2 regions of the Peribacillus sp. FW305-BF15 genome follow, and region 2 is predicted to be linked to the other one. Evidence: a T-box and tRNA genes for the amino acid it is inferred to sense, from the RefSeq annotation. Region 2 holds a T-box; the other holds one or more tRNA genes.
What was found. The T-box of region 2 lies ahead of glyQ (glycine--tRNA ligase subunit alpha). A T-box ahead of a tRNA ligase gene usually reads a tRNA of that ligase, here a tRNA-Gly.
Positions count from the first base shown of each region.

Region 1: it encodes a tRNA-Gly, which carries the amino acid that the T-box ahead of glyQ (glycine--tRNA ligase subunit alpha) is inferred to sense. The anticodon was not compared.

Region 1 covers NZ_JBYSYV010000014.1:8,846-25,521, reverse strand. Annotated here, with positions in the region: gene mgtE (magnesium transporter) at 1-908, shown strand, start outside; gene AC3WLU_RS15910 (NADP-dependent oxidoreductase) at 1,221-2,249, shown strand; gene AC3WLU_RS15905 (YbjN domain-containing protein) at 2,686-3,099, shown strand; tRNA gene AC3WLU_RS15900 (tRNA-Gly) at 3,290-3,363, shown strand; gene AC3WLU_RS15895 (B3/B4 domain-containing protein) at 3,926-4,594, opposite strand; gene queG (tRNA epoxyqueuosine(34) reductase QueG) at 4,700-5,839, shown strand; gene AC3WLU_RS15885 (amidase domain-containing protein) at 6,264-7,121, shown strand; gene trmL (tRNA (uridine(34)/cytosine(34)/5-carboxymethylaminomethyluridine(34)-2'-O)-methyltransferase TrmL) at 7,189-7,677, shown strand; gene nfsA (oxygen-insensitive NADPH nitroreductase) at 7,754-8,503, shown strand; gene AC3WLU_RS15870 (ABC transporter ATP-binding protein) at 8,785-9,633, shown strand; gene AC3WLU_RS15865 (iron-hydroxamate ABC transporter substrate-binding protein) at 9,584-10,504, shown strand; gene AC3WLU_RS15860 (FecCD family ABC transporter permease) at 10,572-11,582, shown strand; gene AC3WLU_RS15855 (FecCD family ABC transporter permease) at 11,579-12,586, shown strand; gene AC3WLU_RS15850 (response regulator) at 12,670-13,617, opposite strand; gene AC3WLU_RS15845 (sensor histidine kinase) at 13,622-14,884, opposite strand; gene AC3WLU_RS15840 (glutaminase) at 15,306-16,295, shown strand; gene aimA (glutamate/serine transporter AimA) at 16,500-16,676, shown strand, end outside.
Region 2 covers NZ_JBYSYV010000007.1:161,576-178,251, reverse strand. Annotated here, with positions in the region: gene ccpN (transcriptional regulator CcpN) at 1-253, opposite strand, end outside; gene glyS (glycine--tRNA ligase subunit beta) at 415-2,484, opposite strand; gene glyQ (glycine--tRNA ligase subunit alpha) at 2,471-3,367, opposite strand; T-box leader at 3,463-3,639, opposite strand; gene recO (DNA repair protein RecO) at 3,698-4,450, opposite strand; gene AC3WLU_RS09580 (YqzL family protein) at 4,484-4,627, opposite strand; gene era (GTPase Era) at 4,727-5,656, opposite strand; gene AC3WLU_RS09570 (cytidine deaminase) at 5,649-6,047, opposite strand; gene AC3WLU_RS09565 (diacylglycerol kinase family protein) at 6,087-6,464, opposite strand; gene ybeY (rRNA maturation RNase YbeY) at 6,442-6,918, opposite strand; gene AC3WLU_RS09555 (HD family phosphohydrolase) at 6,915-9,080, opposite strand; gene AC3WLU_RS09550 (PhoH family protein) at 9,270-10,232, opposite strand; gene yqfD (sporulation protein YqfD) at 10,236-11,423, opposite strand; gene yqfC (sporulation protein YqfC) at 11,439-11,723, opposite strand; gene AC3WLU_RS09535 (YqfB family membrane protein) at 11,851-12,345, opposite strand; gene floA (flotillin-like protein FloA) at 12,368-13,351, opposite strand; gene AC3WLU_RS09525 (NfeD family protein) at 13,408-14,682, opposite strand; gene AC3WLU_RS09520 (GatB/YqeY domain-containing protein) at 15,028-15,471, opposite strand; gene rpsU (30S ribosomal protein S21) at 15,486-15,659, opposite strand; gene AC3WLU_RS09510 (Na/Pi symporter) at 15,896-16,676, shown strand, end outside.

The DNA of each region.
Region 1 (16,676 bases), on a different contig from region 2:
ATTCGGTGCGTGAAGCAGTTGAAAAACTGAAAATCTTTGCGGAGTTTTCGGAAACGATCAACTATCTTTATGTAATAGATAATGATAAAAAATTAGTAGGTGTTGTCTCATATCGGGATTTAATAATAAATGATGAATCTGAAAAAATTCAAGATATTATGTACAGCCGGGTTATCTCCGTATCTGCAGATGAAGACCAAGAAGAGGTGGCTCGTGTTATCGAGCGGTATGATTTTTTAGCAATTCCAGTAGTTGAAAAAAATAATGAGTTATTAGGAATTGTAACCGTCGATGATATTATTGATGTTGTCATTAAGGAAGCGAATGAAGATATTGAAAAATTATCGGCATCCGGTAAAGCTATAGACTTTGACACGAAGGCGCATGTGGCCGCATATCGTCGGCTGCCCTGGCTTATTTTACTTTTATTCATCGGATTAGTGTCCGGAACCATTATAAGCGGTTTTGAAGAAACCTTGTCCAAAGTTGTTGCACTTGCCTTCTTTATGCCGATGATCGCAGGGATGACTGGAAATACAGGCACTCAATCTTTAGCTGTTGTTGTAAGAGGCCTAATCACTAGTGATACGGATAAAGGAGCCGTGACCAGGCTCATTATACGGGAACTGAAAGTTGGCTTGATAATAGGCATCACCTGCGGAATATTAATTTCCATCATAGCTTATGTCTGGCAGGGAAATCCCGTTTTGGGATTAGTGGTTGGAAGTTCATTGGTGATGACCCTGATTATCGGGACTTTAGCTGGGACCATTATTCCTTTGATATTATATAAATTCAACATCGATCCCGCAGTTGCGTCTGGTCCGCTAATTACAACACTGAATGATATACTCTCGTTACTAATTTACTTTGGAATTGCAACGATGTTCATTTCAAAATTGATGTAGACTATCCATGAAATAGTTCATAAGAAGAAGGGGAAGTAGCCCTGTAACGGAAAATAAAAAAAGAGTATTTCAAGCTGCGGCCTTTTCCCGGTATCCAATCGGGGAAAGGCCGTTAAATTTTTCTGGTGAGCGAAACGTTTATTAAAATGAAAAAAATGGGACATAATAGGCTGTAGCAAGTTTGAGGTTTTCAGGAAAGGATACATAAATAGTGTTATGGAAGCAATAGCCAATCATATTCTTTGACCTATGAACTTCATCAGTGATACGCTTCTTTTCGAAATTACGTATTCAAACCAAGGAGGAACAATGATGACACAAACCAAACAACAAATAATCACCCTGGCAAATCGCCCGAAAGGTATGCCTTCGAAAGGGGATTTTAACTTTGTTGAGAGTGAAGTTCCCACACCGAAGGATAATGAGATTTTAGTACGTACACTATATTTATCTGTCGATCCATACATGCGTGGCAGAATGCAAGATACCAAATCATATATAGCTCCATTTGAATTGAATAAGGTCATCACGGGGGGCGTTGTTGCTGAAGTTGTTGAGTCGAAATCGAATTCCTTCAAACAAGGGGATGTCGTTGTTGGGAATATCGACTGGGCAGAATACACAGTTGTCACTGAAAAGGAAATCCGTGTGATTGATCCCAAGGTGGCTCCGGTCACAACTCATTTGGGGATTCTTGGAATGACCGGTTTAACTGCTTATTTTGGTTTGCTTGATATTGGTAAACCTCAAGAAGGTGAAACGGTAGTCGTTTCAGGAGCAGCTGGAGCAGTTGGTTCAGTAGTCGGACAAATTGCTAAGATTAAAGGTGCGAAGGTTGTTGGCATCGCTGGTTCGGATGAAAAACTTGAGTACTTAACGAAAGAGCTCGGGTTTGATGGAGCCGTAAATTATAAAAGTGATAGTTTTGCGACAGATTTAGCCAATGCTGTTCCTGATGGAGTCGATATTTATTTCGATAATGTGGGCGGCGAGGTGTCCGATGCTGTTTTTACACTTTTGAATGCGAATGCCCGAATTCCATTATGCGGGGCGATTTCCTCATATAACGCGGAAGGAAAAGATCTAGGACCGCGTCTGCAATCGGCAATGATCAAAACCAGTGCACTAATGAAAGGTTTCACAGTTGGAAATTATGCTGCTAGATTCCAGGAGGGTGCTACCGAATTAGGTAAGTGGCTTCAAGAAGGAAAGCTGAAGTATGAAGAAACGATTATTGAAGGGTTCGAAAACACACCGGATGCATTTTTAGGTCTGTTTAAAGGAACGAACCTCGGAAAACAGCTTGTAAAAGTTGCGGAACCCGAATTCGCTCAACTATAAGTTTTATGGAAATATAGCTGAGGAAGGTTCTTCGATGTGATTTTTAAGCAGCTATAACAAAATCGGCCTTTTTTCGATATTCAATCGGGAAAAGGCCGATTTCCTTTCTAGTAAAATATATTAGTAGTATCTCTTAAACCATTTGAAGGATAAGCCATCGATAGCGGCAGATAAAGGTCGACCACTTACGAATAAAGAAGTTCCTGAAATGGAAGGATACTCAAAAATCCGCCAGGGAATTTTGGACCTGCAAGTAGCGCTTCAGTTTTGCGGAGAAGCAACTGGATAATCAATCCAGGAAGGGAGTTCATATATGACTTCCTTCCTTTTAAGGTCGCCCCTGTTAATAGGAGGAAATTGGCAGGATAATAGAAAAGTCTGTAAAAATGCTTGTTTTCATTATAAAATGGACTTATAAACAGAAAGGTGATGAACCATGTCAAACGTTGCTAAATTTCGTGATTTTTTAACTAGTGAGAAAATCTATATGAATGAGTTGAATGAAGATGGCACCACCTTTTTTAGAGCCGAGCAAAAGTTAAAGGACGGGTGGAAGGTCCTTTTAGTATTTGCTTTCAATCAAGATGAAAATGTGGCGGACTTATTTTGCTTTAATGTCGCCGAGTTGAAGAACCCCGAAAAGAAACAGGATGTACATACACTGTTGAATGAATTTAATGCTAATTTCAGGTATTCCAAGCTGTATGAAGAAAATGGGACCATTTCGATTCGTTATTCATACTCCATTGAGGGGGATATCGTACCGGATCTGGCGTTCAGGAAGTTAATCATGCTGCTTGAAACGGCACAGCAGGTTTATCCGCGTTTAATGGAAGTCATTTGGTCTTAAATCATCATATAGGATGAAAAAAGTTCTCTGAATCAGAGGACTTTTTAACATACTTACTAGAGTGAATGAATATATTAACGTTACAATACGCTAATTATTAATTTTTTTTAAAAACCTGTTGCATTTTTTCACATTAAACTATATAATTAATTTTGTTGATTGGTAATTCGACAAACTTCTACAAGAATATGCGGGTGTAGTTTAGTGGTAAAACCTCAGCCTTCCAAGCTGATGATGAGGGTTCGATTCCCTTCACCCGCTCCAATACATACTCATAACGTAGGGTTTCGTTACCTGGAGAACGAAGCTTTGCGTTTTAATATTATTACAAGAATTCTACTGTTTACAGTGGGATTTTTTTATTGTCCAAATTCCCTGCATTTATCGAAGCGGTAATACAGTAGTCATACCCGAAAAATTTTTGATTCATCCTTCATCCGGGACCCCGAAGACGTTTACGTCGAGGAGACTTGGCAGACAGTCGGCGGAAAGGGAGTGGATTTCAGGAATCGACTGGAATGAAATATTAAGAAAAAAACCGTAGGCTGGACATCCCGAACCAAGTTTAAGACGATGTGATCCTTGAGGTTTTTTACATTAATCCTTAAAGGATGGAAGAAATATGCGACACTCCTGCCGAGTAACTGGCTAGCCGAGACCCCGGAGACGTTTACGTCGAGGAGGCTTGGCAGACAGTCGGCGGAAAGGGAGCAGATTTCTGGAATCGACTGAAAAGAAATTTTTAAGAACCTTTTTCACTGGTTTTATTAAGCGGAACAATAATGAAAAAACCCCTTCCGATTGTGGAAAGGGTTTATTTCCGTAATTATCCTTCCATAATCGAGTAAGTCCCTTCACCACCGTGGATTTCAAGGAACATATCCATCAAGGATTTCGTTAGCTGATTTGCTTCCGTGGTTGAAGTATTGGGTTGTAAATAAATGATTTGGATGGCTTTTTTCGTTTCCTCAGTGACTTTCGTGCGTTCTGAATCAACGTAGGGACTTCCGAATGCGCCAGCATGATCGGCTGAGGTAATCATATTTTCCATGGAATTGAAGCGGCCGTTCAAACCGTCATACCCATCTGCCCCCTCGCCAATCTTGATCGAGATGTCTCCCGTTAATTTTTCAGCATCATAAATGCCGATCGGAACTTCATATAACAGTGAGAAGAAGTTATTCAAATCGATGGCCGAATGGATGGGCGTCAAGTAATTCTGTTTTTTCACGCGGCGGTATAGGGCTTCCACGGAGGGACGATACCGTGACGGGTTTGTTCCTGTAGCCTTGAAAATTTCCCGCCACACTTTAATGCCGGAAAAGTCGGTCAATTCCTTTTCTTCAAGGTCGAAGAAAAGAGCTTCCTGAAATAGTTGAAGTCTTCCTTTCACCATTTGCGGGGAGGGACCGACTTCGATGTTTTCATATGTAATGACCCCGACTTTAAATTCAGGGATTTTACTGCTAAGATTAGCTGATACGGTAATTTCCAACCGTTTCACCTCCAAAAATGATTGCAATTAGTTTATCATAGATAGCAATGGTTTGAAATGGATTCAAGCTTCAATGGGAATACTGAATGAACGTAGGTGATTAATATGGATATGAACTCATTCAAGCAAGAAGTGATTTTATATAGTAAGGAAATCGGCATCGATAAAATCGGCTTTACTTCGGCTACGGCTTTCACCGAACTGAAAGGTCGGCTGATACGTCAACAGGAACTGGATTACCAGTCAGGGTTTGAAGAAGACGATATAGAAAAAAGGGTAAGGCCTGAATTGATATTCGATAAACCGCAATCCATCATTTCGATTGCGCTTGCTTATCCTTCGAAATTGAAGGATGCTCCGCAAAGTACAAAAAGTGAACGCCGCGGGATCTTTTGCCGGGCGTCTTGGGGAACGGATTATCATACCGTTCTTCGTAATAAATTGCAGTTACTTGAGAATTTCATTAAAGATAAAGTGCCCGGGGCAATGATGAAGTCCATGGTTGATACGGGTGAGTTATCAGATAGGGCAGTGGCTGAGCGTGCAGGTATTGGCTGGAGTGCAAAAAACAGTATGATCATCACACCGGAGTTCGGGTCTTATGTATACTTGGGAGATATGATCACCAACCTGCCATTTGAACCGGATCAACCGATGGAAGATCAATGCGGGACATGCAATAAATGTGTCGATGTTTGCCCGACTGGAGCGCTCGTTCAGGGCGGGCAGCTAAATTCCAAGCGTTGCATTGCGTTCTTGACACAGACAAAAGGTTTCCTTCCGGATGAGTTCAGGACGAAAATAGGCAATCGTTTGTATGGATGTGATACATGCCAGACCGTTTGTCCGAAAAACAAAGGAATGGATTTTCATTTTCATGAAGAAATGGAACCCGATCCCGAGCTGGCGAAACCGCTGTTAAAACCCCTGCTTACAATTTCAAATCGGGACTTCAAAGAGACATACGGCCATGTATCTGGCTCTTGGCGCGGTAAAAAACCAATCCAACGAAATGCCATTTTAGCATTGGCCCATTTCAAAGATGAAACGGCATTGCCTCTATTGATACAGGTCATGAAGAATGATCCGCGACCTGTCATCAGGGGGACGGCGGCCTGGGCAGTTGGGAAAATTGGCCGGGAGCAGGCTGTTTCCGCATTGGAAGAAGCACGAATGAAGGAAAAGGATGAAGAGGTATTGGCGGAAATTGAGAAAGGACTGCAGTTTACCTTGGAAACAAAATAATATTTAAAATGCAGCCGCCTCGTAAATATAACGGGGCGGCTTTTTTGCTTAGGCTCTTTTCGTAAAGATTGGTTGTTTTTAAAACGAAACTATTTAAGGTTGATTGGAGCGGAAGTGCGAGACTCCTGCGGGAGCAGCGGGACAGGTGAGACCCCACAGGCGTTTACGCCGAGGAGGCTCACCGCCCGCCCCGCGGAAAGCGAGCATCTGGAGGGGAAATCAACCACACCGCACTACTTGGTAAATAGCAACAAAGTATGTGAAAACAGCCTTTGCTTAAGATATTCCGGTTCCTTCAAGGAAAATCTTTATAAAAAGTTTCATTATGGTTAAGGATTGAAACTCCCACATTTATGAAGTTGTGTTTTTGTCCATGCCCTCGTACATACACATTAGCATAGATGGTAAGAAGGAGGGCATGAACTTGAGGGAACAATTGCAACGCCTTTTACAAGAAAGAGTGGAGTTCTATACTTCAGATGATCTGGAACGGGGTGAAAGGAAGTTACATTTGAAGAAGAAAATGTTGAGGAACCGCGCCGCCGAAATTGTTCGGGTGAATGCGGCAGGCAAGGTACATTCGAAGAGAAAGGAAGACAGGGATACAGTCCTGACCTATCATGTCCATCTGCAATATTTATTGAAACAGGAAGATTCATTTTATATAGAAGAAGAAATGGAAGAAAGGGAGGCACGGTTTCGAAATGGGTATATAGTGGATGAAAATGAGTTGATTCCCAGCTTTGAAACCGAAGAGGCACCGCCAAAATGTGATCCAGGCGCAGATCGTCTCGCATATAGGTATGATCGAATGAAGGCCGTTCAATATGCCGAGCGTTGGTGGAATGAATTCAATCCGGCTTATTATAAATTCACCGATGATTGTACGAATTACATTTCACAATGTTTACATGCAGGGGGAATACCGATGTGGGGGGCGCCAAATAAAAATAAGGGCTGGTGGATAAGGGGGAAAAGCTGGAGTTATACATGGACGACAGCTCATTCTTTATATCATCTGCTTAAAGCCGGGAATGCCATCAGGACAAAGCAGGTGGAGTCGGCCAAGGAATTGAATTTGGGCGATATCCTCTGCATAGATTTCGAAGGGGACGGACGGTTTGACCATAACTTGATTGTAACGGCGAAGGATCAGGACGGGATGCCGCTTGTGAATGCACATACGATGAACAGCCGTCACCGATATTGGACGTATGAGGATTCAACAAGATATACACCGAACATCGTTTATAAATTCTTTGTGATTTTGGATGGAGGGTGATAGGTTTTTAGTCTTTTTTGTTTAATGCTATAATTAAGGTGAAGTTCAAACTAGAGGTGAAAATGAAGTGTCAATACATGTAGTTTTATATCAACCACAGATTCCAGCAAATACAGGAAATATCGCAAGAACATGTGCAGGGACGGATACGTCTTTACATCTCATTCGCCCGCTCGGTTTCTCGACGGATGACAAACAGCTCAAACGGGCCGGGCTCGATTACTGGGAGAATGTAAAGATCCATTATTATGATTCGTTAGAAGAGTTTTTTGAAAGAAACGCCGGCGGCGAATTTTATTACTTGACGAAATTTGGGGAGCAGCCGCATTCCAGCTTCGATTACAGTGATCAAGAAAGTGAGATATTCTTCATTTTTGGCCGTGAAACGACGGGTCTCCCGAAAGATCTGATCCAAGAAAATATGGATCGGTGCCTGCGGATTCCAATGACGGATAAAGTACGTTCCCTTAATCTGTCGAATACGGCAGCCATCTTGGTTTATGAAGCACTTAGACAGCAAAATTACCGTGAATTGGATTTGAAAACAAAAGGTTAAGTTTCATCAATACTGTCATCGGGGGCATTTTAGCCCCGATGATGGATACTTTACATATTCTTTAGGGGTGGGAGCATTGAATAACATTATTGAGAGGATTTTAGATCACCGTTCCATTCGTTCCTTTGAGGACAAGTTATTGTCTGGGGAGCAAATCAATACGATTGTGGAATGTGCCCAAGCTGCATCGACTTCAAGTTATATTCAAGCGTATTCAATCATAGGGGTAACCGACCCGGAAAAGAAAGCCAAGCTTGCCGAACTTGCCGGACCACAGTCATATGTAGAGAAGAATGGACATCTATTCGTCTTTTGCGCCGATTTATATCGTCAGGATATGGTTTCCGAAATGGAAAACACGGACCTGTCCGAATCGATTGAAAGTACCGAGAAATTCATGGTTGCCTGTATTGACGCGGCTCTAGCGGCCCAAAATGCAGCATTGGCGGCAGAATCGATGGATCTAGGCATTTGCTATATAGGCGGGATCCGCAATAATCTCCCGGAAGTGTCAGCGATTTTGAATATACCGCATCGTGTTATACCATTATTCGCTCTAGCGGTCGGATATCCGAAAAACCGTTCGGATAAAAAGCCGCGTTTGCCGTTGTCCAACATTTATCATGAAAATGGATATCAGGAGGATAAGCAAGAGTTCATCGGACAACTTGAAGAGTATAATGAAACGATTTCCAGTTATTATGAGCTTCGGACTAAAGGTAAACGAAAGGACACCTGGACCGGGCAAATGGCAGGAATGCTTGGAAAGAAAAGCAGGCTGTACATGAAGGATTATGTTGAGAAGCAAGGATTTAAGAAACATTGATTAATGAAAATGGCCTATTAGGAATATTCTTGCCAAAGTGCTGAGTATGAGGCAAACAGTAAAGATCCCGGGAACGTCTCCGGGATCTTTATTGTTTTCATTGTCAGTCGGTAATACGGACCGGCCCCAAAAATCCTGTCAGAAATTCTTCTTATATGACCATGAAATTACCATTGACAATATATTTAGATAGAATTATAGTAATTAAGTAATGGATAATGATAATCATTTTCATTTGAATTTTTACTTACCTATTTTTTTCAGTAAATGGAGGTTAAAAAATGGTTCGCCTATATACAGAGAATTTGAATATTGGTTATGGTGAACGTTTAATTGTAAAAGATCTCAGTGTGGAAATACCAGATAAAAAAATCACAACGATCATCGGTTCAAATGGATGTGGGAAATCGACACTTTTGAAAGCGATCACCAGAATCATTCCAAATCAATCAGGTACGGTTGTTTTAGATGGGGTTAATATCTCAAAAGAAAGCACTAAGATCCTTGCAAGAAAAATGGCCATACTTCCGCAGACACCCGAGAGTGCAAGCGGTTTGACGGTTGGGGAGCTCGTATCATATGGGCGCTTTCCCTATCAAAAAGGTTTTGGGCGCCTGACCCAGAAAGACTATGATGTGATTGATTGGGCACTTGAAGTGACCGGCACGAAAGACTTCAAGTTCCGTCCCGTGGATGCTCTTTCAGGAGGTCAGCGCCAGCGTGTTTGGATTGCGATGGCCCTTGCCCAGGAAACGGAAATCATCTTCCTTGATGAGCCGACCACCTATTTGGATATGGCCCATCAGCTGGAGGTTCTGGAATTATTACAGAGGCTGAATGTAGAACAGGGACGTACAATTGTCATGGTTCTTCATGATTTAAACCAAGCTGCTCGCTTTGCCGACTATATCATTGCCTTAAAGGACGGGGAAATAGTCAAAGCAGGAGATTGTGAAGAAGTCATCACTCATGAAGTTCTTAAGGAAGTATTCCATATTGATGCGGTAATCGGACGAGATCAACGAACGAACAAACCAATGTGCAGCACATACAACTTACTAAAAGGAGATTTGACAACAAATGAAAAAGATAATGTTTCCGTTTATACTGCTGTTAGTGTTAATTATTAGCGCTTGTGGTAACGAGTCAGCCGAAAAAGAAAAAAGCTCCGCTTCCAAAAAAGAAAAATCAGGTACCATCACCTATCAATCTGAAAATGGTCCTGTTGAAGTTCCCGCAGATCCTCAGCGTGTTTTAGTACTATCATCTTTCGCAGGTAACGTAATGGCTTTGGATGTTAACCTTGTAGGGGTTGATTCCTGGTCTAAAATGAACCCGAATTTTAAAGAGTTAAAAGATGTGGAAGAAGTGACGGACGAAAACCTGGAAAAGATCATCGAGTTGAATCCGGATTTAATCATTGGTTTATCGACGATTAAAAATGTCGATAAATTAAAGGAAATTGCTCCAACCGTAACTTATACATACGGAAAAGTTGACTATTTAACACAACATGTAGAAATCGGTAAACTTTTGAATAAAGAAAAAGAAGCTCAAGCATGGGTGGATGATTTCAAAAAACGGGCAAAAACAACTGGTGATGAAATTAAAGCCAAAATTGGAGAAGATGCTACCGTTTCCGTTTTCGAAAAGTTTGACAAACAGTTCTATGTATACGGTGATAATTGGGGACGTGGAACGGAAATCCTTTATCAAGAAATGAAATTGGGTATGCCTGAAAAGGTAAAAGAAGTGGCACTGAAAGATGGTTACTTTGCCTTATCATTAGAAGTCCTTAAAGACTATGCAGGTGATTATGTGATTTTGAGCAATAACAAAGATCAGGACAATTCATTCCAACAAACTGACACGTTTAAAAACATACCTGCCGTTAAAAACAATAAACTGTATGAAGCGGATGCAAAAAAATTCTACTTCAATGATCCAATCACATTAGATTACCAATTAGACTTCTTTTCCAAAAGTTTTCTTGGAAAATAATACTGCGAGGGAGAGGGATTCCAATTCCTCTCCTTTTATTCTATAAAAAAAGAAATGAGAGAGACAGATGACTAATGAAAATCAACGTTTCATCCCATTTATAAGTAAACTGATCATAGCGATCGTCGCCTTTATAGGCATGTTCATTATTTCAATGGCATTTGGTGCGGCTGATGTTACCGTTAAAGACGTCTGGCAAGCACTGACATCAAATGCTGTCGGTGAAAAGATTTCAATCATTCGGGAAATCCGCTTCCCTCGTGAAGTGGGGGCAATCTTTGTGGGTGCAGCCCTTGCCGTTTCTGGGGCCATCATGCAGGGAATGACAAGAAATCCACTTGCCGATCCCGGGTTGCTTGGATTGACGGCAGGAGCCAATGCAGGTCTCGCCATCACTTTGGCATTCATTCCAAATGCTAATAATTTAGGGATCATGATTGCGTGTTTTATAGGTTCCGCTGTCGGGGCAACCATGGTTTTCGGAATCGGTGCGATGAAAAAGGGAGGATTTTCACCTTTGCGGATCGTATTGGCTGGTGCTGCAGTCTCTGCATTCCTATTTGCCGTTTCGCAAGGGGTCGGCATATATTTCAAGGTATCAAAAGATGTATCGATGTGGACAGCTGGCGGGAATATCGGAACTTCATGGGAGCAGCTTCGTGTAATCGTTCCGTTCATTCTAATAGGAATCCTGATTTCCCTTATCTTTTCCAGACAGCTCACCATACTTAGCTTAAGTGAAGAAGTGGCCGTAGGCTTAGGACAAAAGACAACACAAATAAAGGCGGTTCTCTTCGTGGTCATCATTCTCCTGGCAGGGGCTGCCGTTGCGCTTGTCGGAAATATGGTGTTCATCGGGTTAATGGTCCCACATATCGTTCGGGCTATCGTGGGTACGGATTATCGATTCATCCTCCCTATGTCTGCGATTTTGGGAGCCACCTTCATGCTGCTTGCCGATACGATCGGCCGTACGATCAATTCTCCATATGAAACACCTGTGGTAGCGGTTGTTGCGATGATAGGTTTACCTTTCTTCCTCCTAATCGTGCGTAAAGGAGGTAAAGCATTTTCATGATCCAGTCAGCTTTAGTCAAAAAACAGCGTTGGATAATAGGTGCATTGAGTGCACTCATCATCATTACGATCATTATAGGGACGTGTTCGGGATATTCCAATCTTTCTATAGGACGACTGTTTCCAACGCTCTTCGGGCAAGGGACGTTTAAAGAGGAATTCATATTATTTTCCGTCCGCTTACCGCGTATCATCATCACCCTTTTAGCAGGCATGGCCCTTGCACTGTCGGGAGCCATTCTACAAGGGATCACGCGTAATGATTTAGCCGATCCCGGAATCATCGGGATCAACTCAGGAGCAGGTGTTGCCATTGCCGCATTCTTTCTGTTTTTCCCTCTTGACGCTGGTTCTTTTGTTTATATGGTTCCGCTTGTTGGTTTTATCGGAGCGTTACTGACGGCCTGTTTAATATATATCCTCTCATACAAGAGGAAGAGTGGACTTGAACCCGTCCGGTTAGTGTTGATCGGCGTAGGTTTTTCAATGGCGCTTTCAGGCCTGATGATTGTCCTCATTTCGTCAGCGGAACGAGCGAAGGTCGATTTCATCGCAAAATGGTTGGCAGGAAATATATGGGGCACGGATTGGCCTTTCATTTGGGCAATCATTCCATGGTTAGTCATCCTCATTCCATTCACCTTATATAAAGCAAATCGTTTGAATCTGCTTGGTTTAAGTGAACCGGTCGCAATTGGGGTCGGTGTATCGATTGAAAAGGAGCGGATCGTACTGCTGATCACGGCTGTGGCACTGGCAGCGGCTGCCGTTTCTGTTACAGGCGGAATTGCATTCATTGGACTTATGTCCCCGCATATAGCAAAATCCTTGGTAGGACCTCGAAATCAACTATTCATTCCGGTTGCCATTTTAATCGGTGGATGGCTATTGCTGCTTGCCGATACGATAGGCCGAAATATAATTGAACCCGAGGGGATTCCCGCAGGTATCATGGTTGCATTGATCGGTGCACCTTATTTCATGTATTTATTGTTGAAAAAATAAGATATTGTTAAAATCCCTTGAAATCATTCAGGGGATTTTATGTTTTTTTGGTTCTTCCGTAATTTTTCGTATTTAATCATGTATTATCTATATCTATTTATTTCATCAGGATTCAATCGTTTCGCTTCGAAATAAAATACTTGAATAAACTTTTTTGTATTTACCCGGGTAGGTGTAAGAACGATTTTTGAATCATTTTGCAGTTCTTTCATCTTTTGGCGAACGACTGTGAAATCAAAAAATTTGGAAGCGTAATTTTCAAACTTCGGATTCGAAAAATCCGTTAAACCTAGCGAAGCGAAATGATTTAACGAATGGTTAATCGTTCTGCGTATTCTCTGTTCGGCAGCTTTTATTTCACGATTGATATCAACCGGCAAAGCTGCTGTTCCGAGCTTTTTTTTGGTGATTTCTACAAAGATTTCTTTAAGGGTGGGGAATTGCTTTCCAAAAGTAAAAGTCCGTTCATACATAAATAAATACTGAAGCATTTCCATTAAATCTTTTGCGCCATTTTCTCCAACGACCCCTAATTCCGATAAAAGGAATTCACCCACCTCCCGTATACTTTTTTCATTAAAACTATTGGAATTATCAACTTTTGGCTGTTCAAAGTTCAATACACTATTTAAAGAGGCTTGGATATTAGTGATCGATCTTTCTAAATGGATGCGTTCCATGACTTTTCGAATGACTGTCAATATCTCAATCCGATTGATTGGTTTAGTAATATAATAATCAATTCCGAGCGAGTAAGCCTCGCCAATCAACTCCTTGGATTCAACCTGCGAAATCATTATTATTTTCCCGTTAAATGTACTTTTTATATGACGAAGTGTCTCAATACCATCCCGGATGGGCATTAATAAATCAATAAATAATATATCAATTTGTTTTAAATTCAAAATATGCCCTTCTAATAGACTGCCATCTTCCGCTTCCTCCACCACTTCACCTAAATCTTCGTTTTCTATAATTTGGCTTAAGTTTGAACGTATGGCACAATCATCATCTGTTATAAAAAAACGCATGGAATCACCCTTTCTGAATCAACTTCTGGATTGGTAACTTTATTGAAAAAACAGCGCCATTAAAACTATTCTCAAATAGGATTTCCCCTCCCAGTTCTTTCACGACTTCTTTAACATATGAGAGTCCAATCCCTGTTGAAGGTGTCCCGAACTGATCATACTTTGATGTAAAACCAGGTTTGAATATGACAGTCTGGTATTTTTGAGGAATTCCAGGTCCGGTATCAGCAACTTTAAATTCTACATTGTCACTAATTTCAAACAAACTTAAACGGACGATTCCCTTTTCTTTAATTGCTTCCACTGCATTGGCGACTAAATTATTGAAAAGAGATAACACGGTATATACATGATAAGGTGAATCGTTTTTTCCTTCCAATGAGTATTCAAATTGAATGTCCTTTCCTAATGATAAGGCATATTTTTCATTAATTCGGATAATTAAATAAAAAAGTTCAGCAGCATTCATATAATCTTTAAAACTCTCATTGGAGATCAATTTGGAGAGACCAGCAAAAATCCGTTGATTATCTTTCTTGACTTCATGCATTTCACCAGCGATGCGTAATGCTTTTTGACTATATGGCTCTGTAAGATCATGAAGTAGCTTTTCCCGTTTTTCCAATGCTTTTAATTCGCGATACAAATCATATGATTTCTTTGTAATATTCTCAGCATTTTTTAATGTTTTTTTTAAATGAATCGTTTCCTCGTATAAATTGGAAATGAGCATCAGCATATGTTCATTTTGTTTTCTGATTTGCCTCTCCCTTGATTGTGCTTCATAAAGTTTCATCATATTAAAAAAGCTCAAAACGATAAAACTGTGGCCGAATGCGATCACGATCATCTCATTTAGTGAACCAAACGTAATCGTTGTTTCCAACACAATATATTGAAAGATTAATTCTACGGAGTCGGACAATATTTCGATAATGAGACCAATAAATCCAATAATCAAAGTTCGGCTTTGAAAGCGGTTGATTTTCGCAAAATAGAATAGAACGGAATAGGTAAAATAAAAGAAAAAACTAGGATAATGAGCGTGAAATGCGGAAATCCAGGAGAAATTATCCTGCATGAAAAAGTCGATTAGAATGCGAAATATCACAACCATTGTTCCTGTCAAGATGCCCGAAAATATGGCAGGCGTTTTTTGTAATAATAGTAAAAAGAAGAAAAATGCAGGCACACCAAAACTTACCCGAAACGTTTCATTGAAAGGATAAAAACTCAATTCGCCTGCTAATGGCACAGTTAACAACATCAAAGCAAGGACATAGACCTCTTTTTTCATTAACGTACTGAGATACAAGTCGTCACCTCCTAATTTGTTTAAAAAATCAGTATACAGTTTCATCGGCTTCAATACAACGCTTACTTTTTCCTGAATAGAACGGCTTATAATCAATTATGGCAAAACCAAATTGTTTTTCTATCCACAAAAAATGGTAACGGGACATGTGAGATGATCACGTTTTTTTAGTGGATTTTTATTTTTTAGATTTTGTAGGTTTTTGTATGATTATGTAGTTCCCAATTTAAAATTAAGCAGAAAGAAATTTTTGAAAGCGCTTAACAATTTTTAGAATATTCATTATTTTTTCATCGAATCTAGTAATGGCATTCGGTAAAACGCTCATATTGAAAATATAATGATACAACAACTGAAGAGGTGGAAGAATGTGATTGAAGAATTGTCAAAAGAGTATGACATTCACGTTAATAGTCAAAGAAAATCCGACTTAGATGAATGGGTAGCATATTACAGATCCTTTGCTATTGAAGGACAAACCGCTAATTATATACCGGCATTGAGAAATGCACATTTATCGCAATTGGGCATTACCATACTGGAGCCGGGTGGAACAATGATCAAGTCAGGGGATTGGGAAGTTCCTTTCACGCTGCAAAGTATTTCAAAAGTGCTTAGCTTTATAGCCGCATGTTTGGGTCGCGGCATTTCTTATGTGTTAGAGAGGGTCGATGTGGAACCGACTGGGGATGCTTTCAATTCAATTATTCGTTTAGAAATGCATAAGCCGGGAAAGCCGTTCAATCCTATGATAAATGCAGGGGCGATTACAGTAGCTTCGCTTCTCCCAGGGGATTCTTCACAAAATAAATTGGAATTTCTCTATGAGCTATTTGAAAATTTGTTAGGGAAGCGCCCGACAATCAATGAGGAAGTGTATCAATCTGAGTGGTTAACCTCTCATAGAAATAGAGCTTTGGCTCACTATTTGAAAGAGACGAATTATTTGGAATCGGAAGTAGAGGAAGCTTTAGAGGTTTACCTCATGCAATGTTCCATAGAAGTGACCACAGAAGACATAGCCCTCCTTGGACTGATTCTTGCTCAAGATGGTTACCATCCCGTTCGTAAAGAACAAGTAATCCCTAAAAAATTGGCTAAGCTGGCCAAAGCATTAATGCTTACTTGCGGTATGTACAATGCTTCGGGGAAATTTGCGGCTTTTATTGGGGTGCCGGCCAAAAGCGGAGTATCTGGCGGGATTCTGGCACTAGTTCCTCCAAGTGCCAGAAGCGAAATGCCTTTTCAAGATGGATGTGGCATTGGTATTTATGGACCAGCCATCGATGAATATGGGAATAGCGTAGCAGGTAGTCTGTTATTGAAACAAATGGCACAAGAATGGGATTTAAGCATTTTCTGAAATGCAGAAAAATTTGGTTCCGGTGTAATTAATAGAAGCAATAAGGGGAGACCCTTAAGGTTTCCTCATCAATTTTCAAACTTTTACAAGAGGTGATGTAAATGCAGCAATTACTTTAAGATGTAATTGGGCGCACTACACGAATCATTAATCCAGTTACTTTTAAACGTAAAGAATAATTTTAGAAAGCATGGTGAAAAATGTATGAATAATATGCAGCGAAAGATGGGAACATTTTCGTTAATGATGGTGGGACTCGGGTCAATTATTGGCTCAGGTTGGTTATTCGGAGCTTGGAGAGCGGCACAGATTGCAGGACCCGCTGCCATTATTTCTTGGATTATCGGGATGGTTGTTATTTTATTTATCGCACTATCTTAC
Region 2 (16,676 bases):
GGTAGTCCCGTACATAAAGATGGTTAAGGCTATCTGTCAAAAGCTGTGTCCCTGACCTGCCTGTATAGAAATACCCCACTCTTGGCCGGGCATCAAGAAAACCTGCCATCGTTAAAATCGCTAAATCCGGGCGAAGTGTCGCCCTGGTAAGGTTCAATCTATCCGCAATATGTTCTCCAGTAATCGGTCCGTTTTCTTTTACAATTTGTAAAATTTGTTCCTGACGCTTATTCAATTGGATTATAATCACCACCCCACTGCTTTCGCAGAGTAAAGTAACAAAAGTTATTCATTTAATAATTATATACTAAATAATTTAATTAGGGCATTTTTGTCCTATTTATTGACCATTTATCTTTTTAAGAAATCGGAAACCCATATTCAAAGGGTTTCCGATTCCATACATCCTTTCGATCATGTAAGGATGATTTTATTCATGGCAGCAAAACCTGCAACCAAATCACTGATTTCCTTCATTAAGGATAAACGGTTGTTGCGGATTGCTTCATCCTCTGCCATGACCATTGTATTCTCGAAATATGACTCTATTTCCGATTGAAGCGAAACAAGCTCTTCAAACCGATCATTCTCATCTTTAGATTCCATATAACGCATTGCCACTTTTTGATATTTTACATATAACGCATTTTCTTGATCATTTTCAAAGGCAGCAGGGTCGACTGTCACCTGATTGTCACATTTTACGGCAATGTTCATGACCCGGCTTAAAGCTTCCAGGCTTTCCTTAAAGCCTGCTTCTTCTTTTTTCGCATCCAATACATGTGCACGTTCCACGATTGAGTGGATATAACCGATCTCATTGAACAAAACTGCGTCAATCAAATCGTAACGGATTTGCTGTTCTTGAAGCATGTGTTTGACACGTGCTTTAAAGAATGTGAACATATCCGCTTTAACTTCTTCAAGATCACGTTTTAAGATACCTTTTGATTCCGGTCCTTTAAGACCTAAAACAATAAGCTCCTCTAATGAAATATTCCATTTCTTCTCAGCTAGAATTTGGACGACACCGCTCGCCTGCCTTCTTAATGCGTAAGGATCCTGGGAACCTGTCGGGATGACGCCAATAGCGAAGAACGAAGACAATGTATCAATTTTTTCAGCCAAACTCACAACCGCGCCAATGACTGAAGGCGGTACAGCATCATCCGCATGCCTTGGCATATAATGTTCATTGATAGCCGCGGCCACTTCTTTGGCTTCCCCTTTTAAGAGAGCATATTTTTCACCCATATACCCTTGCAATTCAGGGAATTCATAAACCATATTACTTACCAAATCGAACTTGGCAATTGCCGCTGTACGAAGCGCCATTTCTTTTTCCGCCTTTAAATTCAAAGCATCCGCAAGAGCACCGGTCACTTCAGTTACCCGGGCAGTTTTCTCGGCCAATGTACCGATTTCTTCATGATAAACGATGCTGTCAAGCTTTTTCAAAGCATCCGAAATCTCTTTTTTCTGATCTTCTTTATAGAAAAATGCTGCATCCGATAAGCGGGCACGCAATACTTTTTCATTACCTTTAGAAACCTTATCCAAATGGCGGTCATCGCCGTTGCGCACGGTTACAAAGTAAGCAAGCAGGTTCCCTTCTTGATCTTTAACAGGGAAATAACGTTGGTGTTCCTTCATTGATGTGATAAGTACCTCAGCAGGAAGCTCAAGGAATTCTTCTTCAAAATGTCCAAATAACACCGTTGGATACTCTACCAAATTATTTACCTCTTCAAGCAGATCTTCATCGACAGGGATGATCCAGCCTTTCTCCTGCTCAAGCTCTTTAATCTGATCCAATATAACTTGCCGGCGTTTATCTGGATCTGCCATTACAAATTGTTCTGTCAGCGTATCTTCGTACCGTTCCGGCTGCTCGATGATGGCGCTATTGCCTAAGAAACGATGTCCTTTTGTTTCACGGCCCGTTTCCACATCAGCAATGCTGAATGGCACTATTTCATTGCCAAATAAGGCAATCAGCCATTTAATCGGACGGACGAAGCGGAGCTCCTGATTGGCCCAGCGCATATTTTTCGGGAACGTCATGCCGCTGATGATTTCAGCAAGCTCAGATAAAAGCTGAACGGTCTGCTGTCCTTTTATGAATTTATTCACATGGACATATTCAACACCCTTGAGTTCTTTAAAATATATGTCCTCTGAAGTCATGCCTTGACCCCTGACGAATCCCAATGCTGCTTTAGACCAGTTGCCTTCGCTGTCCAACGCGATTTTTTTGGCCGGACCTTTTGCCTCTTCTTCGATATCCTTTTGGGATTCTTCCACGTCCTTCACCAATACGGCCAAACGTCTTGGTGTGGAAAAAGCTTCAACCGTCCCGAATTCTATCGCTTTTTCCGTTAGCCATTTCTGCACTTTATCTGACAACTGTTTCATTGATGCTGTCACAAAACGGGCAGGCAGCTCTTCCAATCCAATCTCCAATAACAAATCACGCTTGCTCATTTGTATTCTCCCCTTTCACTTTCAGGATCGGGAAGCCTAATTTTTCCCGCTCTTCATAGAAGGTTTTGGCAACCTTACGCGCTAAGTTACGGCACCGGGCAATATAACCCGTTCTTTCCGTCACCGAGATGGCACCTTTGGCATCCAAAAGGTTAAATGTATGGGAACATTTCAAAACATAATCATATGCAGGATGTACAAGTCCTTCTTCCATTTGTCGATGCGCTTCCTTTTCATACATCGTGAAAAGCTGAAACAGCATGTCAAGGTCGGAGGTTTCGAACGTATATTTCGAATGTTCGTATTCCGGCTGACCAAATATATCGCGAACAGTGAATCCATCTGTCCATTCTAGGTCAAATACGTTTTCCTTATCTTGAATGTAAGAGGCGAGACGTTCGATCCCGTATGTAATTTCCACGGAAACCGGTTTACACTCAAGGCCGCCCACCTGTTGGAAATATGTAAATTGCGTGATTTCCATTCCATCAAGCCACACTTCCCAACCGAGTCCGGCACACCCTAGAGATGGATTTTCCCAATTGTCCTCCACAAAGCGAATATCATGCTCGAGCGGATTTATCCCTAAAGCACGTAATGAATCCAAATACAACTCTTGGATATTGTCAGGAGACGGCTTCATGATCACTTGGAACTGATGATGCTGATACAGTCGATTAGGGTTCTCACCATAACGACCGTCAGCAGGACGGCGGGAAGGCTCTACGTAAGCCACGCTCCAAGGCTCCGGTCCAATGGCTCTCAGGAACGTGTATGGGCTCATCGTACCTGCCCCTTTCTCGACATCATAAGCATTCATCAATATGCAGCCTTGCTCAGACCAATGCTTTTGTAACGTTAAAATCATATTTTGAATATTCATCGTACACCTCCAGGTTATTTAAACGGCTTTTAGATTATAGGTCGGAAACCCATTACATTTTGGCAAACAAAAAACTCCCGTCCCTATGCGAAATGCATAGGGACGAGAGTTTACCCGCGGTTCCACCCTAATTGCCGTTAACAAAACGGCCTCTTTTCAAAGCAACATGCTCCGGAAACGCCCTTCCCTGTAAATCCATATCCCGGCTTCCACCGTCCCGGGTTCGCTTTTTATGGAGAATGACAGATACTCTTTTCCATCAACGCAATCTTCTTATTTTGATGATTAGAATTTTATACAAACTAGCATGGAATGTCAATAGGTCAGAACCTAAAACATATCTTTCATCGTATCAATCTGTTTCAGGAACTTTTTTGATTTCAAAAGCAGACCGGAATATTCCTCATAATATGCATCGATGATCTTCCGCAGTTCTTTTTTCGTTTCAGGCTTGACGGAAATGTTTCCGAGCCTTGATAAATCTAAATAATAAAAAATCCGAAGCAATTTGACGGCTGCAGGTGAAATTTTAAAATGATAAGGATCTTTCCCCAGACAGCGGTGACAAATAAAGCCCGCTTCCCGAAGCGAGAAGGAGAATTCCCCTTCCGTTTCACCACATACAGCACACTGATTCAGCACTGGGTTAATCCCATTGACGGGCAGCATCTTCATTTCAAAAATGAATGTCAAAACCTCCGCGTCATATTCCTCGTTTATGTAATGCAAGGTTTGCGAAAGCAATTCATACAAATATGGATTCGGTTTCTTATCCTCGACGCTTTTATCAAGCAATTCAACAATATATGAAGCATAAGCGGTGGCAAAAAGATCCTCCCTTATGAAACGGAGTGAATCGACCATTTCGCCTTGCTGAAGACTGCCGAGTCCGGTTGATGTGGTTACAAGAAAATACCCGGAGCAAAAAAGCTGTGTGACGGCAGAAAGCCTGCTGTTAGGTTTACTGGCCCCTCTCGCCATGACGCCAATTTTCCCTAGCTCACGGGTATATATAGTAATGATTTTGTTGTTTTCTCCATATGCAGTTCGCCTTATGACAATGCCCTCACATTTTTGGAGCATACCAAGACACCACCCATGCTCGCCAAGGCTAACCTATGAAACAGGAAAATCAATTTCTGCTAGCTCATCATTCAATCCCAAGTGTCTTTCCTGTCTTTCGACTTCTATCTCCTTAAACAGCAAATAGGTGTCCACATTACCTGTTTCAGTGAATAATTCCCAGGTAAAATCCAACATATAAAGCCCACCTTTCATTTTTAACTAGCAATATGAATATCCGACCATATGATTAGCTTGACCGTTTTCCTAACTTTCATGATGCGTAAATTTTGTTAATTAATACTCGCTTTCATTGAAGCCGTAATCACGAAGCTGGCTTGCTTTGTTACGCCAATCCTTCTGTACCTTCACCCATAGTTCCAAGAAAACTTTAGAGCCTAATAGGTTTTCGATATCCACCCTGGCACGGCTGCCGACTTCTTTAAGCATTTTCCCTTGCTTTCCGATGACAATGCCTTTTTGTGAATCCCGTTCGACAACGATAGTCGCCATGACATTGATGGTGTCGCTATTGTCCATTTTTTTAATTGAATCGATGACAACAGCCACTGAATGCGGAATTTCTTCCCGTGTCAGGTGCAGTACCTTCTCGCGGACCAATTCGGAAATGATAAAACGTTCAGGATGGTCGGTCACTTGGTCAGCTGGGTAGAACTGGGGACCTTCAGGCAGATGCTCTTTGATTTGTTCAAGCAGTGTATCCACATTATTTCCTTCAAGCGCAGAAATCGGAACGACTGCCGCAAAAGGGTAAAGCTGTTGATATTTTTCAATGATCGGAAGTAAATCATCTGGATGCATCGCATCGATTTTGTTTACGACCAGGAAAACAGGCGTTTTTACGGATTGAAGTTTTTCGATGATGAACTCGTCACCGCGTCCGTATCCTTCAGTCGCATTGATCATGAAGAGAATCAAATCGACTTCCTTCAATGTATTCGTTGCCACTTTCATCATGAAGTCGCCAAGCTTATGCTTTGGTTTATGAATGCCTGGTGTATCGATGAAAATCATTTGTGAATCGTTTTGCGTAAGTACACCCTGGACCTTATTTCTTGTAGTTTGCGGTTTATCACTCATAATGGCGATTTTCTGGCCGATGACCCGATTCAGAAATGTACTTTTTCCAACATTAGGTCGTCCAATTATTGAAATGAAACCTGATTTGTAACCTTTTACTTGTGTATCGTCAAATAGTTTATCCATTTAAATCCTCCGGTGAAAAAGCTCCTGGAAGCAATTCCTGTACTGTTAGTTCTTTTATATCCCCATGTAAGTTGGTCAAAACGACCGGCATATCCTTTTCGCACAGTTCTGAAATTACCTGCCTGCATGCCCCGCATGGAGCGACGGGACCATCGGTATCCGCCACGACTGCAAGTTTGGTGAATTTTTTATCGTCATGGGCATAAGCGCTGAATAAAGCTGTCCTTTCGGCGCAATTACACATGCTGTATGCAGCATTTTCTATATTACAACCATGATAGACCTTTCCATCAGCAGTTAAAAGGGCTGCCCCCACCTTAAACTTGGAGTAAGGCACATAAGCTTTATCCCTTGCTTTTTTAGCTTCCTCAATCAATTCTTTTGTATTCAATTCACATCTTCCTTTCAAATTGAGTGCCATTTCGGCAACCTACAGGCCAACCTTAGGCAAAAAGATAATCAATCCAACTATTATAGAAAATATAGCATATATGAATACAGCTCCGGCTGCAATATCTTTTGCCTGCTTGGCAAGCGGATGGATTTGGTCCGTTACCAGGTCCACTACCCTTTCAATCGCGGAATTAACGAGCTCCAACGTAATCGTACCGGCTATGGCCGCCAAAATGAAAAGCCACTCCATCCCATTCAATGAGAAGTGCCAACCAAAGAATACGACGATTGCCGTTAACGCGAAATGAATCTTGATATTGCGTTCAGTCCGAACAGCCTCCAAAATTCCCTGACAGGCGAAAGAGAAACTTTTTAATAAAGGATACTTTTTTTTATCCTTCTCTTGAAAGTCCATATTCTTCCAAGATCTCCTTTTGTTTTGTGAACATCACTTTTTCATCTTCTTCATTCATGTGGTCGAATCCCAATAAATGAAGAAAACCATGCAGTGCTAAAAATCCAAGTTCCCGGTCAAATGAATGACCATATTCATCAGCTTGTTCTTTCGTGCGTTCAATGGAAATGATGATATCACCTAACATGCGGGGCATTTCCGCTCCGACAATTTCCACTTCATCTTCCCCCATTTCTTCAAGCGCAAAAGAAATGACATCTGTAGCTGAATCTTTATGACGATATTCTTTATTGATTTCCCGAATCCTATCATTGTCTACAAATGTAACAGACAGCTCGGTGTCTTTTTCAATGTTTTCTTTTCTTGCCGCAAATTGAAGAATGCTTTCAACAAGCTGCTGAGCTTCCTCCGTTACTTCATTCGTTTCATCCATTAAATCGATAGCTAAAATCATTCTTTCACCTTCTGTCCTAATTTATCCGGCTCCGGATATTCAATCCTGGAGTGGAAGATACCATTCAGCGATTCACATAAGGAATGCTTCACGATACTTAATTCTCTCATAGTAATGTCACATTCATCAAATTGTCCGTCAGAAATCCTGTCCTGAATGATGAAACTAACCAGCTCTTCAATCTTCTCCGGAGTTGGGTGCTTCATCGACCTCACTGCAGCTTCCACACTATCGGCTATGCCGATGACGGCCACTTCCTTCATTATCGCCCTCGGCCCGGGATATCGGTAGGCAGCCTCGAGTGTGGACTCATCCTGTTTTTTTGCCTTATGGTAGAAAAATTTCAATAATGTGGTCCCATGATGCTGCTCTGCAATATCCACAATCTCTTTCGGGAATTTGTGACTGCGCAGCATCTCCCCGCCATCTAAGGCATGGGCAATGATGACATCCCTGCTCGTTTCCGGCTGCAGCCGATCATGCGGGTTCTCTTCACTCATCTGATTTTCGATGAAGAAGTGCGGCCGCTTCGTTTTACCGATATCATGATAATAACTGCCGACCCTTGCCAGCAAGCCATTCGAGCCGATGGCTTCACAAGCCGATTCCGCCAAATTGGCGACCATTACACTATGATGATATGTCCCCGGAGCCTCAATCAAGATCTTCCGCAATAACGGATGATTGGGATTCGCGAGCTCGATAAGCTTAATCGATGATAAAATCCCGAAACCAGCCTCGAAAAACGGTAACAGGCCCATTGTCAAAACGGCTGCACCCACTCCAGAACCTAGGGCAGCAGAAGCATAATACAAGTACTCCATTCTAGTATAATGGCTGTCCATAATAAAGATGAGCGAAAAAACAAATGTCATATTGATTAAAGACAACAGCAGCCCCGCTACCAGCACCTTTGATTTGAAATTGGGCCTGGATAGGATGATGATTGCCGTCAATCCCCCGAAAATGATATAAAGCCCCATCGAGAAATCCAGATTTCCAGGTGTATCACCATTAAATATAATCGTACCATACGAACCTAACAATATGATCATTGCTACCGCTAACCTATCATTCAATAATATCTTGATGAGCATCGCCGCCATGGCACCCGGAAAAATGTATTCCAAGTTCGAGTTTTTCAGGTCTGCCAGAATGCTGACCGTTTTCATGGTAGCCATTGAAAGGATAAAGACAAGACTGAAGATCAATAACTGATTGTACTTGTTATCCTTTTTGGAAACGGAATAGTAGAAATAATAATAAAAAGCCGCAAAAGTCAGGAATATGAATAACAGCAGGCCGATATACGGGTAAATGGTGGACTCCGTATTTAAGAAGCCTGCCAGTTCAAGCTGCCTATATACATCCCTGTCCACTAACTGATTTTCTTCAACGATGATCTGGCCTTGAAGGATCCTGATCGGCTCCACGCTTTCAACCGCTTTCCTTCGCTGTTCCTCGGTTTTGTCCTTATCGAAAAATACATTCTGAATGATTGCCGTACGCGCAAGGGAAGTGGAGGCTTTTTTCATATCGCCACTAATGCTCATATAACCCAATTCCTCTACAACCTTTTTCTTGGCATTTTCGACGTCACTTGCAGCGATTCGGGAGCTCATCACATTATTCACTGCCGTAATGGTCGAATCCTTCGCTATTTTCAACTCATCTTCATCCGCCTGCACCAATGCCAGGAAAACGGATTCCTCGATATTTTTATTCACTTCATCAGTCAATTTTTCTTTTAATATCGAAACTTTTTGAGCATCCGTCTTTACGGTCTCTTTTTTATCCTCATCTTCTTTATGATCTTCATCGGGGTCCGTTTCTTTATTCACCTCAATCGCTGAATCGAAAATGGATGAAATCAGATCGACTTTATTTTTGGCATATTCTTTTTTTAAAGAATAAACATCCGCCACCTGTTTTGAAATCTCTTCTTTTTCCTGTTCCGTCTTATAGGTATCTTCCACAGTCTTGGTTGATCGGATCGTTTGTTCCGCAGGCTTAAAAAGCTCTACCTGAACCCTTTCCGGCTTCACATTGGAGAACATTAAACCATACGCAAACAAACCAAGTATGATGAACAAAAGCACTTGAAAAAAACGATGGACCAACAGCCCTTTTATTTGAGTGAAAAATTTCTGGATACGATTCAAGGAAGGTCCTCCTAAAAAAATGATGTTTATTATTCTAGATATGTAAAATCATAACAGTTTTCATATGAATTTTCACCTTCGTATTGATAAATGTAAAGGTTCTGTCATTTCATATCCACTTTTCCACCATAAAGTTCGTCATTTAGACACATCACGAAAAATCCGCCGATTGAAATGGCGGATTTTTTCTTATGACTTCGCCTGCTCGTAAGCAGTAATGATTTTAGCGACAAGCGGATGCCTTACTACATCACTTTGTTCAAAATAAACAAAGGAAAGGCCTTTAACATTCTTCAATATCTCTTCTACCCGGACAAGACCTGACTTCATGCCTTTTGGAAGGTCAATCTGGGTCCGGTCTCCCGTAATGACCATTTTCGATCCGAAACCAAGCCTGGTCAAGAACATCTTCATTTGGGCTTCCGTCGTATTCTGGGCTTCATCCAATATGACAAAGGCATCTTCAAGCGTACGACCCCTCATATAAGCCAGGGGAGCTATTTCGATCGTTCCGCGCTCTATCATCCTTTGCGTCTGTTCCATCCCCAGGAGGTCATGGAGAGCGTCATACAGCGGTCTTAGATAAGGATCTACCTTTTCCTTCAAATCACCAGGCAGGAAACCTAGGCTCTCCCCTGCTTCGACGGCAGGCCGTGTCAGGATGATCCGTTTAACATGTCCATTTTTCAAAGCATTGATGGCCATCACTACAGCAAGATAGGTCTTCCCGGTTCCGGCAGGCCCAATTCCAAAGACAAGATCCTGTTTCTTTATTGCCTGGATATAGTATCTCTGCCCGATTGTTTTGACTTTAATGGATTTCCCCTTAGCCGTTTTAGCGATTTCCTCATTATATAATTCACCGAAATACTCCAATGTGCCTTTTCTTGCCAATTCAATTGCATAAAGCACATCTCTGGAACTGATTGCAATTCCTTTTCTGACTACAGTCAATAATGCCTTGAGGATTTCCTCCCCCATCGTTACCCGCTCGATATCCCCGGCAACACTCACCGCTTCACCTCGGGTTATGACGGAAATGCCAAGTTCCTCTTCGAGCACTTTTACATTTGAATCTCCATTGCCCAATAACGCGATCGCTTCATTGGGTGATTCGATTTCGAGCTTAATTACTTTCACATCATCTGCCATTCGTTAGTCTCCTTGAATGATTGGCTGTCCAATCGCTATATCTTCAATAACTTGGTAATGTATAGACAATTTAACTTTACCATTCTCCATGCTTTCGTGCAAAATTTTTTCTTCGACGATTTCATCTTCTTCGTCTAAATGTTTTTTTAATTCCGCTTTGGCCATTTTTCGGCCTTCCTCCACCGCTTCTTTCTCCGTATAGCTTCGCACAATATCTTCCTTGCTCCTTAAGGTCACTTGTTTATAAGAAATCGGCAGCTCCCATTGAAGAAAGTGAAAAGGCCTCACTGTCGTTTCCTTTTCCTGTTTTTCATATCCCGGATCTTTGAAGCCCCATACCGGAAGGGAAAAGCCCCCCATTTTCAAAAAGTGCTTGCTCGTTTCATCTCCGTTAAAAACAGAAAACTTGGTTTTTAACGGAACTTCCACTTTCGCTTTATACCACGTTTTCCCTTTTATTACTCCCTTTGCGGATACAATTTCCTGTTTATCCTCTTTACCAATCAATCCTGAAACAAGAAGTTGTCCTTTTCCTACATAATCATTCACATTAACAATAGATTGTCCTTTTTCAACGAACATATCAGCGATGATCGCTTTTTTTGATGCTACCAAATTCTGTGGAGATGTTTTCTCGACCTCTTTAGGCTGCCGTTTTTCCACAACCCGAAAATGATATGTCGTTCCCTTTAGCTCGACCCCCACCCATGTCAATGCACCGATCCGGTCCGACAGCTTACGCTGAATCGTATCCACATCATCAACAAAGAATTGCACTTTACCGATCTTCACGCCCATCTTGTCCAATTCTTTCCGGATGGCATGCTCGGTTGCCGGTTTGGCATCTTGAACCTCGATGCCCCATACCATATTGGAAAGTACAAATATACATAGCAGGAAAGCGATCATCCCCGCTAAAAACCCGCTGTTTTTCATGACTCTCTTCATCAGGAAAGGGAAACCCTTTCCCTGCATGAACTTTACTTTACAATCACTCTTACGCATGACCTGACGTAGTTTGGGGATATCCCTGATATCCATATGGAAAATCAGGGCTTCACTTCCGACACGCTTCACATCCCAGATATGAAGCCCCCTTCTCGTCAGCATATTAATTAACCGTTCTGCACCTTTTCCATAAGCCTTCACCTTTACATAGCCTGTATAATAGTTTGTCCATTGGTTTTTCATGGAGACCTCCCGGGATCATTCATTGATAAAATAAACCTTGTCAATTTTGCCTTCGAGCATGATTTCTTCCGGCAAAATCGTCTTTATGACAAAGGCATTTCCCTTTATCAGCAACTGCCCATTTTTCAGCATCAATCGTACTTCGCTGTCTGTAAAAGCCAATAAGCCACGATGGTTTTCAATATAAATATGTAATTGTCCGATCATTGTAATTCGCGGCAGGTCCATCATGACATCTTGCGGAAGGTCCATTGTTTTGGTCATAAGCTGTTTCACTTTTTTTCCCCAATTGCGTGCCATAAAAAAGAACCCCCTTTCATCTCAATGTATGAAATGAAAGAGGGTTCTAGCACAAAATTATAAGTGAATGAAAGTCTATTTTTTCATGCTCATTTAATGAAGGTCTAAAAAAGCCCGGGGCTCCGAATCACCTTCTGGACCTTTGAAGACTTCTCTTCGCCCTTGGCGGTCCCAGCACTTCTGACATGATGATGCCATCAATCAGCTGCTTTTTGCCAAAAGACGGTCCTTTGCGATAGACCGGACTGTTATTATCAGCAATCGTTGAAGTGAGTTGATCTGCCTTCGCTTTTTGATACAAACGCTCTTGATCGTACTTCTGCTGTAGCCGTCTAAGCTCCGCAATCCTTTTGTTCGCTTCGTTCGTCGTCTCATCGATCACTTCTGCAGCCTGTGCTGCCTGCTGTTCGACTTTCCTTACGGGAGCAGGTGCAGGTCTTTGCTGCTGATTCCCTTGCTGCATTTCACCTTGAAGCTCCTGCATGACCTCCTGCCATTTCTTTTTCGGAGGGGTGTTAGGATCTTGAGCCTGTTTTTTCTTTCCTAACATGGACGTTAAAATACCGATCAAGACAATGATAAGGAATGGGTTCTTGAGAAAGAAATCAATAAAATCTCCCATTTAAAGACCTTCCTTCCCTGATCTAATTATTATTATGGTTATTGTTGTTATCTTTTGGATTTTCGGATATTTTACTGATAGAACCGCGCATATCCGTATCGGCCGTGATATTTTGGATATTCATATAATCCATCACTCCAAGGTTTCCGCTTTTCAGTGCATCGGCCATGGCCAGCGGAACTTCCGCTTCGGATTGAACAACCTTCGCTCTCATTTCCTGAACACGGGCAACCATTTCCTGTTCAAGTGCAACGGCCATCGCACGTCGTTCTTCGGCCTTTGCCTGGGCTATTTTCTTATCGGCTTCGGCTTGGTCCGTCTGTAATATGGCCCCGATATTTTTACCGATATCCACTTCAGCAATATCAATGGAAAGAATTTCGAATGCCGTCCCCGAATCCAACCCTTTCGATAAAACCGTTCTTGAAATCAAATCGGGATGTTCCAGTACATCCGTATGCATTTGCGAAGCACCGATCGTCGATACGATCCCTTCCCCTACACGGGCAATGATCGTCTCTTCACCGGCACCACCGACTAGGCGTTCAATATTGGCCCGGACCGTGATCCTTGCCTTCGCTTTCACTTCAATACCATTCATCGCCACACCTGAGATGAATGGAGTTTCGATCACTTTCGGGTTAACGCTCATTTGAACGGCTTGCAGTACATCACGACCGGCAAGGTCAATGGCTGCACCCCGTTCGAAAGGTAACGTGATATTGGCGCGTTCTGCAGCAATTAATGCATTCACCACTCGATCGACATTACCGCCTGCAAGGTAATGGCTCTCCAATTGATTCGTCGAAACATTGATTCCAGCCTTATGGGCCTTGATAAGGGGATTGACGACCCTGCTTGGTATAACACGGCGAAGCCTCATCCCAACTAATGTAAATATACTGATTTTGACTCCTGCCGCTAAAGCGGAAATCCATAACATGACTGGTACGAATGTGAAAAACACTGCCAATACGATGATAGCAGCAATCACTGCCAGTACAATAAATACCGTTCCTGAAGTTATCACTTAATGATTCATCCTTCCTGTATCCTTTAATTTTAATTTGAATCCGGAATTTCCCGGACGACTACCCTTGATCCTTCAACTTTAACGATAATGATTGTCGAACCTTTGGAAATAAAGCTCCCTTCGGTCACGACATCCACTCTTTCTTCTTTGACCAAAGCTGTTCCTGAAGGCCTCAAATCTGTTAGGGCCTTCCCTTCTGCACCTAATAAATCCAAACGATTCGGATTGCTGACATATCCTTGTTCCGTTTTTGTTGCATCGGTTAATATCATTTTCCTGAAAAATTTCATCTGTTTTCCAAACACCTTTACAAGTAGGATGAATACCAAAATGGATACGGTGACCGCAATTAGCAAGGAGATCGTCATATGGACCGGATCACCTGTCGCAAGGAATAGACTCCCCACTACCGCTGTAAACCCGAGCAGCCCGATAATCCCCCCTGGGATAAAAAATTCAATTAGTACGAGAATGACCCCAATGATGAACATCGCTAACGATTCGTATCCGGTGATACCGGCGACAAGATGACCATAGAAGAATAAGACAAGACTGGTGATTCCAATTACGCCCGGAATTCCAAAACCGGGTGAAAACAATTCCATCACAATCCCGATTCCCGCTATCGTTAATAAAATGGGAACGACGATCGGGTTGGTCAAAAAGCGGGCTAGTTTCTCAGGAAAGCTTTCTTCGATTGTCCGAATATCAGCATCTTCAACTCCAAGTATTCTATACAGCTCCGCTTTTCCAGAGACGGTGCCTTCGCTATACCCAGCCTTTTTTGCCTGTTCGGCTGTAAATGTCAGCAGCTTCCCTTTTTCCGCTCCATATTCGGGTAAATCGATGTCAACATCCGCCATCGCCTGGGCGTATATGGGATCACGTCCATTTTGTTCAGCAGCGGTCTTCATGGCAGCCAACCAATAAGATTGCGCTTTCTTACTTGCAGCGTTCCCTGTTGAATCAATCACAGCTGCAGATCCCATGGTGGCACTCGGAACCATATAGATCTCATCCGCACTTAAAGAAATGTATGCCCCTGCAGATAAAGCCCTGTTATTGACATAGGCAACTGTCTTTATTGGTGAATCCGCCAGTAACTTTGCAATTTCCCCCGCTGCATCCACAGCACCTCCAGGGGTATTCACCTCGAAAACGACAAGATCTGCATCTGCTGCTTCAGCAGTGGTCAGTGCTCGTTCCAAAAAGGCCGAGAGTCCCTTTTCCACCGTTTCTTCAATGGGTACATGGTAAACGATCTTCTCGTTTGCAGATACCGTCGCTCCACCAAAGGAAGACATGGTGAACAGCAATCCAAATAGGAGAACAGAAAAATAACGCCAAATTTTCAACGGAACGCCCCCTTTCCCGTATTAAACGCGGTAAGTGTCCCATTATCCAGGAACTTACCAGTAAATTCAGCCCGCAACTAAAATTCGAATAAGGAGCAATTGAAGCAACCCTTTACCCTGTTCTTTAGTTATTACGTATGTATATGAAAAAGGTTTCAAAAAAAAGCAAATAAAATTAAAAGTGCCACAATTATCTTGGGCTTCGTTTCAATAATATACGCATAAAATTCATGAAATACACAAAAACCACAGGCAATTTGCCTGCGGTTAGGTTTCGAGTTTTAAGTTTAGAGTTTAAGATAGATGTTGTTGTACTAATTTGTTAACTAGAGAACCATCCGCTTTACCTTTAACTTTAGGCATTAAAGCTCCCATAACTCGGCCCATATCTGCTTTGGATGTTGCATTGACTTCTAAAATCGTTTCGTTAACGATTTTAGAAATGTCTTCTTCTGAAAGTTGCTGAGGCATATATGCCTCTACGTATACTAGTTCGGTGCGGACTTTATCCACGAGATCTGAACGACCTGCGTTTTCAAACTCCTGGAGGGAGTCTTTGCGTTGTTTTAATTCGCGAGAGAGCACTGTCAATTCTTCATCATCTGTTAAATCTTGTCTCTGCTTCAAGGCTTCGTTTTGAATAGAAGCTTTCAGCATCCGAATAACAGATAGTTTGTCCTTTTCCTTGTTCTTCATCGCTTGTTTCATATCATTATTTAAACGCTCGAGAAGACTCATCTTTCCACCCTCTCTTAGAATTTACGTTTTCTTGCAGCTTCAGACTTTTTCTTACGTTTTACGCTTGGTTTTTCATAAAATTCACGCTTCCTAGCTTCCTGAAGCGATCCTGCTTTAGATACAGTACGTTTGAAACGACGAAGAGCATCTTCAAGCGATTCGTTTTTACGAACGACGGTTTTAGACATCTCTTTCCCTCCCTCCGAAAACAACACACTAACTCAAGTTGTCAACATGTTATACATGTACTAAACAATTATAATATATCATCTTTAGCAGGTCAACCAATAAAATCAAACTTATTTTGAATATAATCATGTTATTATCATAATTTTTCACTAAGCGATGATTCAACTTGCATGAAATTCCAATTTATAGCATGTCCCCCGTTAATGGGCCATAAGCTTACTATGAGGTGACAGTCATGCATGAGCTATTTTTTTTCATTTTATTCATAGCGATATTTCTGGCAGGTATGTCGGTTTTACGAATCGGACTGTTCAATATGTCCGGTTCAGCATTAAAAGCATTTCTCTCAAAGGTTACGGATAAGCCATGGAAAGGCTTCTTGGCCGGAACCATCTTTACCGGGATCCTGCAGAGCAGCTCGGCGGTCATGGTCATGACGGTCGGCCTCGTTTCCGCAGGAAGCTTAACATTCCCGCAAACAATCGGGATCATTCTTGGAACGAATATCGGATCCACCTTTACAGCAGAGTTCATGACTTTCTCTTTGGATCGCTGGATCATTCCCGGTGTCGTAAGCGGCGCTTTCCTTTGCTTCATGCCAAAAGCATTCCCGAGAAGCCTAGGAATGTCCCTGATCGGAATCTCGGCCATCTTCGCGGCGATGAGCGGTTTTAAAACGCTTTCGACACCGATTGCAGCCTATCCATCCATACAAACGCTTATCCAGTACATAGAGAGCCATATGAGTTATGCCCTGATTGCCGGGTTATTATTGACGGCACTCATTCACTCCAGTTCTGCAACCATCGGGATAGCCATGAGTTTTTTGATGAATGGGGAGTTATCCGTGTCCTCGGCAATCATCATCATGCTCGGATCGAATATCGGCACTTGCATCACCGGATACATGGCCAGCATCGGTTCTGGCAGACAAGCTGCCTTCACAGCTTATGCACATATTTGGCTGAACATCATCGGGGTTGTCGCATTCCTGCCTTTTGTGGACATCCTGGAAA